DNA from 2 places in the Arthrobacter sp. NPDC056493 genome. Region 2 is predicted to be linked to the other one. Evidence: predicted binding sites of a transcription regulator. Region 2 holds the regulator's gene; the other holds the start of a gene.
What was found. The regulator HrcA, encoded in region 2, represses chaperone genes, less so after heat shock. The targets are predictions, from matches to a motif close to TTNGCACTCGNNNNNNNCGAGTGCNAA.
Positions count from the first base shown of each region.

Region 1: a site for HrcA is predicted at 797-823, ahead of ACFQ50_RS04985 (FmdB family zinc ribbon protein). Genes of this name have one in related genera too.

Region 1 is NZ_JBHTSL010000007.1:86,666-92,400, reverse strand. Features, by position in the region: gene galU (UTP--glucose-1-phosphate uridylyltransferase GalU) at 1-71, opposite strand, end outside; gene ACFQ50_RS04990 (5-formyltetrahydrofolate cyclo-ligase) at 160-771, shown strand; gene ACFQ50_RS04985 (FmdB family zinc ribbon protein) at 920-1,195, shown strand; gene cpaB (Flp pilus assembly protein CpaB) at 1,435-2,181, shown strand; gene ACFQ50_RS04975 (hypothetical protein) at 2,311-2,562, opposite strand; gene ACFQ50_RS04970 (AAA family ATPase) at 2,559-5,735, opposite strand, start outside.
Region 2 is NZ_JBHTSL010000006.1:21,545-27,279, forward strand. Features, by position in the region: gene ACFQ50_RS04025 (16S rRNA (uracil(1498)-N(3))-methyltransferase) at 1-103, opposite strand, end outside; gene dnaJ (molecular chaperone DnaJ) at 106-1,230, opposite strand; gene hrcA (heat-inducible transcriptional repressor HrcA) at 1,289-2,302, opposite strand; gene ACFQ50_RS04040 (DUF3097 domain-containing protein) at 2,516-3,370, shown strand; gene ACFQ50_RS04045 (DUF4870 domain-containing protein) at 3,505-3,924, shown strand; gene hemW (radical SAM family heme chaperone HemW) at 3,947-5,176, opposite strand; gene lepA (translation elongation factor 4) at 5,213-5,735, opposite strand, start outside.

The sequences.
Region 1 (5,735 bases), on a different contig from region 2:
GGCAGGAACCTGGTGCCGAGCCCAGCAGCGGGGATTACGGCCTTGCGGACTGAACAATTAGTGGAAGTCACTGGTCTAATCTATCCGAGGGAACATTCATACGGTAAATGCTTCCGGCAGCGGCCCGCCCGCCTGCCGCTGCGACAAAGGATGACATCCATGCCAACAGGGACCATGCCGTCGAAGGACGGGATCCGTTCGCGGCACCGGCAAATCCGGGCCACGATGACAGCAACGGACCTCGCAAATGCCGGCGACGGCATCGCAACCCATGGCCTGCCCTGGGCCGAGGCCATCGCTGCCGGCAAACGGGCCACGTTCACTGCTTACCTCGGCGTTGACTTCGAACCGCCAACCCTCCCGCTGCTGCACGCGCTGCATGAGGCGGGTCACAGCATCCTGCTCCCGGTGTGCGAACCGGACCGGGAGCTCAGCTGGGTCTTCTGGACCCCGGAGAGCGAGTTCATCCGCAGCAGGTACGCGCCCATTCAGGAACCGGACGGTGAGCGACACGGACTGGACGCGGTGCGGACTGCGGCCGGGATGTTCATGCCGGCAACGGCCGTTGACCGCAGCGGCAACCGAATCGGACAGGGCGGCGGCTACTACGACAAGTTCCTGGCCGCGGCCAACGCCGGCGGCCTGCATCTTCCGAAGGCAGCCATCATCTACGACACCGAACTCCTGCCAGCCCAGACCATCCCGGCTGAAGACTTCGACCGCCCCGTCGAGGCAGTGCTCATGCCCTCCGGGCTGGTAGCCTTCGCGTGACCTCGCCCGGGGCGGGGTGCTAGAATTGGCACTCAGGCCCTGCGACTGCTAATGGAGTCATTTCCGCCGCGGTGATCCGTCAAGGAGAAACCGGGAAACGAAGCCAGGCAGCACGGGACCTGTCGTTTGTCCAAGAGGAGGATCTACAGTGCCCACGTATGCCTATGCCTGCAAGGATTGCAGCCATGCCTTTGACATCGTGCAGTCGTTCACCGACAGCACTCTGACGTCCTGCCCCGAGTGCCAGGGCACGCTGCGCAAGAAGTTCAACAGCGTGGGCGTGGTCTTCAAGGGTTCCGGTTTCTACCGGACGGATTCGCGCGATTCCAAGGGAAGCGCCGTCTCGCCCTCCCCCGCTGCGTCAGCCCCGGCCGCCCCGGCCGCTCCCGCATCCTCTGCCCCGGCAGCAGCAGCCGCGAGCTAATCGGGTTCCCGCGGCACCTGCCGCCTTCAAACTCAAAAGAGTCCGGCCGGGTTTACCCGGCCGGACTCTTTGCTTTAGTCGGGTAACCCGGGGCTTGCGTGTCCCTTCGTGCGTGCAGGTGCCTAACTCTCTGTTCGCGCTCGGGCCAGTCTCCCGGCGGGCTGTGGAGGGCGCTACTTTTTCCACATACGGCTGCCCGCACCTGTCGCGGCCCAACGGACGGCCCGTAGCGTGGCGGCATGCCAGCTACCGGAATCTTCCCCGCAAGGGCATCCCGCCCGGCCGCTCGTCCCGGGCGCCGCAACGCATTGCCCGGTTCTGCCGTCCGTCCGCGCCCGCGCGGACAGCGCTTCGCGGGGTGGCTGAACCGTAACCGCCGCCTTGCCGTGGCACTCCTCCTTTGCGCGGCCGCGGGGATCGCCGTCCACCAGCTGACTCCTGCCCCCGCCCAGACCGTGGGTGTCCTGGCCGCTGCCCGTGACCTTCCGGCCGGGGCGAACCTGACGGGCAGCGATGTCAGGACCGTCAGCGTCCCGCCCGCCATGGTGCCGGACGGGAGTTTTGACGACAGCAGCGGAGTGGACGGCAAGCAACTGGCAGGGCCGCTTCGCCAGGGCCAACTCCTCACCGATGCGCAACTGGTGGGGCCAGGCCTGCTGACGGGAGCGCCGCCCGGATCCGCTGCGGTGCCGCTGCGGATGGCGGACCCGTCATCCATCCAACTGGTATCCCCCGGACAACTTGTGAACGTTGTCATGACAAGCGGCAACGGCTATGAGCAGGCGTCAGCGTCGAAGGTACTGGCCAAGTCCGTGCCTGTCCTGTGGACCTCCGGCCAGGGAGGCCAGGGCGGCCAGTGGCTTGCTGCCGGGGACTCGGACGGGCTGCTGGTAGTGGCCGCCACTCCTGCGCAGGCCAGTGCCTTGGCGGGCGCGTCAACCCAGGGAAAACTGTTTTTCGTCCTGGTGGGATCCGGTGCCCGGTGAGCGAGCCCGTGCGGGTTCCTTGCCCCGGGCAAGTCCTCGGGGCTCTGCGAATCCCCAGCGCTTTGCCAATCTTCGGGGATTTGCCAATCCTGCGGTCTGTGTGGATCCTCGGCGTGTCTGCCGGGCTGCTCAGCCCCAGTGCGGGGGCTTCTGCTCCTTCAGCCACGCGTCGTGATCGTTGCCGGATTCTGCGTCGCCCCAAGTGCGCGGGTCGTCCTCGGCCGCCGTCTTGGGGACCGCCCCTGTCCGCTCCTGCCCGCCGGCTTTGGCACGGCGGCCCTTTGCGGACTTCTCCGGTGCCGCTGCCTGCACGTTTTTGCGTTCGGCCTCGGCTTCGCGTTCGGCCCCGTCTTCGCGTTCGGCCCCGCCGTCTGATATCACAGCGGGCCCTCCTTCCGTTCCGTGGCCAGCCCGTCCGCGCCAGCCTCAGATCCGAAGCCTACGCCGGCGCCGGGCGCGCCGGAACCAGAGGCCCCCTGGTCCGTTCGGCCAGGGTATGCCCGATCAGTGTCTCCCTGATCGGTGTCCCCCTGATCCGCCTCTGCCTGATCAGTGTCCCGCTGGCCAGCCTCTGTCTGATCGATGTCGGTTTTGTCCGCATCCAACGAGACCTGGTGCTCCGGGACCGCCTCCGCTGCGTCCCGGCGAGACGCGTCCCAGCCGCTCTCGGCGCCGTCCTCGCCCGGGTCGTCACCGAAGCGGCCGTCCAGGTTCCCGTACCCCGCTTCGTCCCCCGGTTCAGACTCGAAGTCGCCCACCGCGAGGGTGCTGACGTCGTCATCCAGGAAGAATCCCGGCGACCCACCAGAGCGCCCCGGCGGAGCAGGCTTCTCAAGCCCCAGGTACCCGCCAATCCTGTCGGCGCAGGCCGAGGGATCGGTGAACACCTCGATGGTCCACAGCGGCATGTACCGCCAGCCGAGCCGCTCCAGCAACTGGGGGCGCAGCCGGCTGCGTTCCCGGACTGTCATCTGGCGGTATTGCTCGGTGCCGTCCGATTCAATGGCGACCGGCCGTGGAATGTCGGCTTCGTCCTGGCCCATGGTGCTGAGCGGATCGGCCGCGGCCACCACGTCGATGGCACCGTCGTACTGGTGCCAGACGCGGGCACCGCGGGCACGCAGCCGGTCGCCGAGGTCGGCCACCAGCGGATCGGCTCCCAGCGCCTGTTCGCTTGCCGCTGCCCGCGAAGCTGGGGTCCCCAGGTCGGTGTTGCCGGAGATCTCCCGGTCCAGAAGTTCGAAAAGGTCGACGGCACCGTGGGCCAGCCGCGTCCGGTCAAGGTCCTCCGGTTTGAAACACGTCAGGACATGCAGCGACTGCCGGGCCCGGGTCATGGCCAGGGCAAACTTGGCCCGGCCGCCTTCGGCGGACAGCGGGCCGAAGCTGTGCAGGGCGCGGCCGTGCGGTGTCCGCCCGTAGCCCGGCGAGAAGATCACGCGGTCGCGGACCAGCCCCTGAGCACGCTCCAGGTCCACCACCCGGAAGGATTCATCACCTGCCGTGAAGAATCCGGAGAGCGACGGATGGTTGGGCAGCTGCAGCCGGATGGACTCGCCGATGCGTGCCGCGTGCCGGAGGCTGGCAGTCACCACCGCCAGCGAGGTCCGGGGCCGGAGCCGGGCGTGTTCGAACACGAGTTCAACCACCCGGTTCACCTCGGCCACCACCGATTCGACGCCCTCGTGGTCCGCGCTGGGCAGGCCCGTGCCGTCGGGCAGGTACTCAACCGTCAGCGCACGATCCAGCCCCGTGGCCGACTGGCCCTCGGGGAGGCGGCGGAGGCCGCCGTCGTAGAAGTTCTTGCTCAGCTGCAGCACCAGGTCCTCGTCCACCGCACGGTAAACGGAGCGCAGCGGCGCCGTCGGCAGTACCGCAGAAAGTGCCGTGAACGCGCTTTCGACGCTCTGGTGCGACTGCTCGCCGGCAGCGAGCCGCTCCACCGCAACGGTAAAGGTGCGCGGGCTGGAGATCCTGTCGTCGCCGAAGGCGATCACCTGCCGGGCACGGGCGACGGCGGGAAGGACCGCCTGCAGCGACGTCGCCTCCGCGTCGAGGATCACCACGGCGTCGAACTTCTGCTCGGCAGGCAGGAGTCCGGTCATGAGGTACGGACTGACCGACCAGACAGGCACCAGCATGGGGACGAGCCCGGGTGCCTGCGCCGTCAGCGCGGCCAGTGTGACCCGCCCGTCCTTGAGCAGGCTCCGGAGCAGGTCAGCCTGGCGGGCATGCTCCTCAATGCCCGCGCGCCAGCGCTCGGCCAGCTTCCACCGCAGCCGCCCGCCGCCGCTGGCGATATGGGCGTTGTCGGCGAGCCGGTACTCCGCCTCCAGCTGGCGCAGCGCGTCGCCGTCGGACATGGCCAGGTAGTCGTCACCGCTGATCATCGCTTCGAGCGCCGACTGCCACCAGGCCAGGTCAAGCTCGGCGGCGACGGACCCGGCACCGACCTCGCGCTCCGAGAGGTCCGCCAGCAGCTCCCCCAGCCCGTGCTCGCGCATGTTCTCGATGAGAAGCGTGCGCTCGGGCAGGGTCTGCAGCGTCTGCGTGTCCGAGACCAGCCGTTCCAGGCGCTCCATGAGCTCCGGGTACGGAATGTTTTCGAGCGAGCCGCCGGCAGCCGTATGCCGCAGTGCCTCGCCCAGCATCTTCATCTCGCGGGTCAGTCCGCGGTGCATGATGCTGATCTCCGCCAGGCCGGACGGCACCGCCGGGTGCCGCTGTGTGGTGGCGTACCCGGCCCACTGGGCACGCTGTTCCTGGACCAGCACCAGGGAACTGTGAAGATCGGCAATGTGCACGCCCGGACGGACGTATTCCTTGGCCACCCGGCGCAGGCGGGACCGCTGCATGGAGGCCATGTCGATGCCGCGCTCCCTGCGCCAGGACGAGGACGCCGTCGCGGAAATCAGGTCAGTCACGGGCCGGTCGAAAATGTCCGGGGTGAACTTGTCCAGGCTTTCGCGGACGGCCACCAGGAGCTTGAGCTGGGAGCCCCATTCGGCAAACGTGGTGCCCAGGCGGATTTCGGCGTGGCTGGCCACCTCGTTCATCCGCTCCTGCAGCAGCGGCAGCTTCTTCGCCACCGCACGCGCCAGCTCCTGGGCTTCCTCGGTTTCCTTGCGCGTCACCAGCCGCGCGCCGTGCCAGGGGCTGGTGGTCGATGCCCTGCTGAACGCACCGAGTTCGGCCGCGCGCTTCAGCCGGCCGGCGAGTTCCTCGCGGTCCCGGATGCTGTCCAGGACGCTGCGCTTCAGGCGGACGGTGGTGGCCGGGGCGGGCTGGATGGACGTCAGCTCCGCGAGCGACTGCATGGCCTGGTACGGCGAGCAGCCCCACCGCTGCCGCACGTTGTGCAGCGACGCAACGTGGTCCAGAAGCGCATGGCGGTGCTCGGTGAGGGTCTTGTGCAGGCTGCCGAGCTGCGGTTCCTGGGCCTTCTCGTTGCGCACGATGGCGCGCACCAGCTGGCCCTTGAGCTGCTGTGGCGTTGCGTTTCCGGACAGCTGGAAAAGGATGGAGTCCAGGCCCAGGTTTTCGAGGCGTCCGGC
Region 2 (5,735 bases):
CTGTGACCGCGTGCCGGGCCTCCGCGCCGTCGAGGACGAACAGCGAACCGGGAGCGGTGCCGTCCAGCGCGCCGGCAGGGGTGAAGAATACGGCGTTGCTCACCGCTACAGGTTACCGAGGCGGTCCCGCAGCTTGGCGAAAACGCCGCCGCTGGCCGCCAGCTTGCCCTCGGAGAACTGCTCGCCGCGGAGCTTGGCCAACTGCCGGAGCAGGTCTTCCTGGGCGGGGTCGAGCTTGGACGGCGTTTCCACCTGCAGGTGGACCCTGAGGTCACCGCGGCCATAGCCCCGCAGATGGGTAACTCCCAGGCCGCGGAGGGTGATGATCTCGCCGGACTGGGTGCCCGCCTTAACGTCGATCTCCTGCTTGCCGTCGAACGTTTCCAGGCTCAGTTCGGTGCCGAGGGCGGCGGCCGTCATGGGAATGTTCAAAGTCGCGTGGAGGTCGTCGCCCTCGCGGATGTAGGTGGAGTCGTTGTTGACCCGGATTTCCACATAAAGGTCGCCGGAGGGGCCGCCTGCGGGGCCCGCCTCGCCCTGCCCGGAGAGCTGGATCCGGGTTCCGGTGGCCACGCCGGCCGGCACCTTGATGGTCAGGGAGCGGCGGCTGCGGATACGGCCCTGGCCGCTGCACTCGTTGCAGGGGTCCTTGATGACCGTCCCGAAGCCCTCGCAGGAACCGCACGGCGCGGCGGTCATGACCTGGCCGAGGATGGAACGGACCGCCCGCTGCACCTGGCCGCTGCCGCCGCAGATATCGCAGCGTTCCGGGTGGCTACCCTCGCGGCAGCACGAGCCTTCACACGTGGGGCAGGTGACGGCTGTGTCCACTTCCAGCTTCTTGTTGACGCCGAAGACGGCATCGCGCAGGTCGATCCGGACGCTGATCAGCGCGTCCTGCCCACGGCGGACGCGGGACGCGGGCCCGGATGTTCCGCCCGCGCCGAAGAAGGTGTCAAAGATGTCCTGGAACGCGAAGCCCTGGCCGGCGTAGCCGCCGCCGAAGCCGTTGTCGGTGCCGTTCTCATTGCCGGTGGTGTCGTAGATCCTGCGCTTCTGCGGATCGGACAGCACCTCGTAGGCGTGGGTGACGGCCTTGAAGCGTTCGGCGGCGTCTTCCCCGGGGTTGACATCCGGGTGGAGGGAGCGGGCCAGCTTGCGGTAGGCCTTTTTGATCTCCTCGCCGGTGGCTTCAGCGGAGACTCCAAGAACGTCGTAGTGGCTGCTCAAAGTTCGTATCTCTTCCTGGTTGTACTGCCTGTGGTCAGAGGATGTCCGGGTCGTGCGGTCACGGGCCCAGAATCCTCGAAAGGTAGCGGGCCACCGCGCGCACGGCGGCCATGGTGGTGGGATAGTCCATCCGGGTGGGGCCAAGGATGCCCACCTTGGCGCTGGCGTCGGGGCCGTAGCCGGTGGCCACCACCGATGCCTCGGCCAGACCGTCGTAGGGGTTTTCCCGGCCGATGCTCACGGCCACGCCCCGCGGGTCCTGGGCCATGTCGCTCAGGAGCCGCAGCATCACCACCTGCTCCTCGAGGGCCTCCAGAACAGGTCCGATGCTGAGCGGAAAGTCCACGTTGGAGCGCGCGAGGTTGGCCGTTCCCGCGAGGACCATACGGTCTTCCCGGCTGTTGTGCGCCAGGCCCTCCAGCCCCTTGCCGAGGGCCATGGCAATGGGGCGCTCGGCGTGCGTGCAGCCGGCCACGACGGCGGCCAGGTGCTGGGGCAGGATGGCCACCGGCGTTCCGGCCACACCGGTCAGGAACCGGGTGCGGAGTGCGGCGAGCGTGTCGTCTGACAGGTCCTGTCCGGCGTCGACCACTCGCTGGTCAACCTTGCCGGAGTCGGCGATCAGCACGATCAGCACCTTCCGCGGCGCCAGCAGCACAAATTCAATGTGCCGCACCACGGCGCGGCTCAGGTGCGGGTACTGCACGACGGCGACCTGGTTGGTCAACTGGGACAGGAGCCGCGCCGTCCGGTCCAGGACGTCGTCAAGGTCCTCTGACCCCTCGAGGAGGGTCTGGATGGCGCGCTTCTCCGCCGGGGACAACGGCTTGACGGCTGAAATCTGGTCGACGAACAGACGGTAACCCTTGTCCGTCGGAATCCTGCCCGCGCTGGTGTGCGGGGCAGTGATAAGGCCCTCGTCCTCAAGGGCCGCCATGTCGTTGCGGATGGTGGCGCTGGATACGCCCAGATGGTGCCGTTCCACCAGGGCCTTGGAGCCGACAGGTTCGCGGGAATGGACATAGTCCTCCACGATGGCGCGCAGCACCTCAAGCTTCCGTGGTTCGCTCACAGTCCACCTCCTTTTGGCCTTGACCGCGCCGGGCGTTGATCCTGCCCGTAAACGCTGTGGTTAGCACTCGACATGCCTAAGTGCTAACAAGTCTAATATGAGTCGCCGCGTTGTTAGCATTGGTACCGCTCCGGGCGAAATTCCGGGCGCCTGTCCCCCGGCGGTATGCCCGCGGCCGGAGCGGCTCCCTCCTAGTGCAGAGCGGTGAACGAAATGCAGTACCAGACCTGGGGCCCGCAGGAGATCGCAGCGCCCGCCAAGAACAGCCTGCCTGAGGTTCCTGTGGAGCGCGGCATGGTGCTCGAGGACGTCCAGTCCGGCTGGGTGGGTGCGGTGACCCGGGTGGAGAAGTCCGGCGGCATGCACGTGGTGGCGCTTGAGGACCGCCGCGGAAAGTCCCGGTCCTTCAAGCTGGGTTTCGGATTCCTTTTGGAAGGTCAGCCGGTACGCCTGATGCCGCCGGCGCCCAAAGCGAAGCCCGCAGGGCCGGGCACGACCGGCCGGACGGCGTCGGGTTCGGTGCGGGTGGAAGGGCAGCGCGCACAGGTGGCCAAGGCCAGCCGGATCTGGGTCGAAGGCAAGCATGACGCCGAACTCGTGGAAAAAGTCTGGGGCGACGATCTCCGGGTGGAGGGCATCGTCGTCGAACCCCTGCACGGCATCGATGACCTGGCGGCGGCCGTTGCCTCGTTCCGCCCCGGACCCGGCCGCCGGCTGGGCGTCCTGGTGGACCACCTGGTTCCCGACTCCAAGGAGTCGAGGATCGCCGACGCCGTCATGTCGTCCCCCGGCGCCGCCGGGAACGTGCTGATCGTGGGCCACCCGTACGTCGACGTCTGGCAGGCGATCCGGCCGTCGGTGCTGGGCATTCCGCAGTGGCCGGTGGTGCCGCGCGGCACGGACTGGAAAACCGGCATCCTCGCCGCCTTCGGCTGGCCGCACGCGACCAAGGAGGACATCGGCCTCGGCTGGCAGAAACTCCTGGGCGCCGTGCGCACCTACGCTGACCTTGAGCCGGCCCTGCTGGGCCGGGTGGAAGAGGTCATCGATTTCCTAACAGTTCCATAGCTACTGCCCCGCGATTGGGCGTTGAGCCCGCGATTGCCCTGACGGCCCGGTATCCTTGGTAGGGCGTCACCGCACTGCGGCCCGGGCGCCGTATCAAAGCACTATCGCACCAACGCAAGCTAAAGGAAGACACCGTGGCAGAAGACGCTCGCGACCGCAGGGACACACAGTCCGGCCAGGACCTGCCCCAGTACCATGGCGTTCCGGCCAACGCGCTTCCGCTGACCGCCGGCGAGGACCGGCAGTGGGCCACGCTGGCTCACTTCGGCGGCATCCTCGGCTGTGTTCCGGCCCTGCTGATCTACCTCATCTTCCGCGACCGCGGCCCGTTCACCGCGCAGGAGTCCAAAGAGGCCCTCAACTTCACCCTGCCGCCGACGATTGCGGCCTTCGTGGCCAACCTGCTGGTGCTGCTTCCCGTCGTCGGCAATCTGTTCGCCGTCGTGGCCACGCTCATCTGGATTGCGCTGACCTGCTTCGCGGTGTCCGCGGGCGTCCACGTCAACAAGGGCCAGCCGCACCGGTACCAGTACAACCTCCGCTGGATCAAGTAGCCTGCAGCTCTTGTTTCGGCCGTTAGTCCGGCAGGATCCGGCGGACCACGGCGTCAGCCAGCAGGCGGCCCTTCAGCGTGAGCACCAGGCGTCCCCTGAAGGCCTCCTCGGGCACCACGAGGCCGTCGGCGATCAGCCCGGCCACGGCCTTCCTTCCTGATGGCGCAAGGGCATCGGTTTCGAGGCCTGAGGAAAGCCGGGCCTCCAGCATGACCTTTTCGACGACCCGGGTCCCGGCGTCGAGCGTCTCGCGTCCTGCCGCCGGCGAGACGCCTGAGCCGAGCCGGCCGGCATAGGCGGTGGGGTGCTTCACGTTCCACCAGCGCACCCCGCCCACATGCGAGTGGGCACCGGGTCCGATGCCCCACCAGTCGTCGCCGCGCCAGTAGGCGAGGTTGTGACGGCACGCCTGCTCGGGCATCGCGGACCAGTTGCTGACCTCGTACCAGTTCAGGCCGGCGTCGGAGATCATCTTGTCGGCGAGTTCGTATTTGTCGGCGTGGTCGTCGTCGTCGATTCCCGGAACTTCGCCACGGCGGATCTGGGCGGCGAGCTTGGTTCCGTCCTCAATGATCAACGCGTAGGCGCTGATGTGGTCCGGTTTGTAGGACAGGGCCGTCTCGAGCGAAAAGCGCCAGTCCTCCAATGATTCGCCCGGCGTGCCGTAGATGAGGTCCAGGCTGACGGCGAGTCCGGCGTCGCGGGCCCACTGCACCACGAGCGGGACACGGCTCGGCGTGTGGGTGCGGTCGAGCACCTTAAGAACGTGGGGCACCGCGGACTGCATGCCGAAGGAAACCCGCGTGAAGCCGGCGTCGGCGAGCAGCTGCAGGGACTCCGGCGTGACGGAATCGGGGTTGGCCTCCGTGGTCACCTCGGCACCGGGTTCGATCCCCCACGTGTCTATGCCGGCACGGAGGATTCGCGCCAGGTCCCCGGCAGGCAGGAGCGTCGGCGTCCCGCCGCCGAAGAACACGGTGCTCAGCCTGCGGGCAGGCAGGCCGGAGTCCCGAAGTACCCGCGCGGCTAAGTCCACTTCGGAGATGGCCGTGGAGGCGTACGCGTCCTGGGACGCGCCGCCTCCGAGCTCGGTTGCGGTGTAGGTGTTGAAGTCGCAGTAACCGCAGCGCACGGCACAAAACGGGATGTGCACATAGAGCCCGAAGGCCCGGTCCGCTGCACCGGCGGCCGCCTGCTGGGGCAGCAGGCCGTCTGCCGGCGCGGGGTCACCCAGGGGAAGAACGCTAGGCATGCGTGCGGCCTGCGGAGGTTCCGGCCACGATCATCACTACTTCTTGGCCTTGTCCTTGGATTCGTCGGTGGTCAGGGCTGCGATGAAGGCCTCCTGCGGCACCTCCACGCGCCCCACCATCTTCATGCGTTTCTTGCCTTCCTTCTGCTTTTCCAGCAGTTTGCGCTTACGGGAGATGTCACCGCCGTAGCACTTGGCCAGAACGTCCTTGCGGATGGCGCGGATGGACTCGCGGGCGATGATCCGGGACCCGATGGCGGCCTGGATGGGCACCTCGAACTGCTGGCGCGGGATGAGTTCGCGGAGCTTGCCGGTCATCATGACGCCGTAGGCGTAGGCCTTGTCCTTGTGGGTGATGGCGCTGAAGGCGTCCACCTGTTCGCCCTGGAGCAGGATGTCCACCTTGACCAGGTCGGCGACTTGTTCGCCGTCGGCCTTCCAGTCCAGCGAGGCGTAGCCGCGCGTCTTGGACTTGAGCAGGTCGAAAAAGTCGAAGACGATTTCGGCCAGCGGCATCCAGTACCGCAGCTCAACCCGGTCCTCGGACAGGTAGTCCATG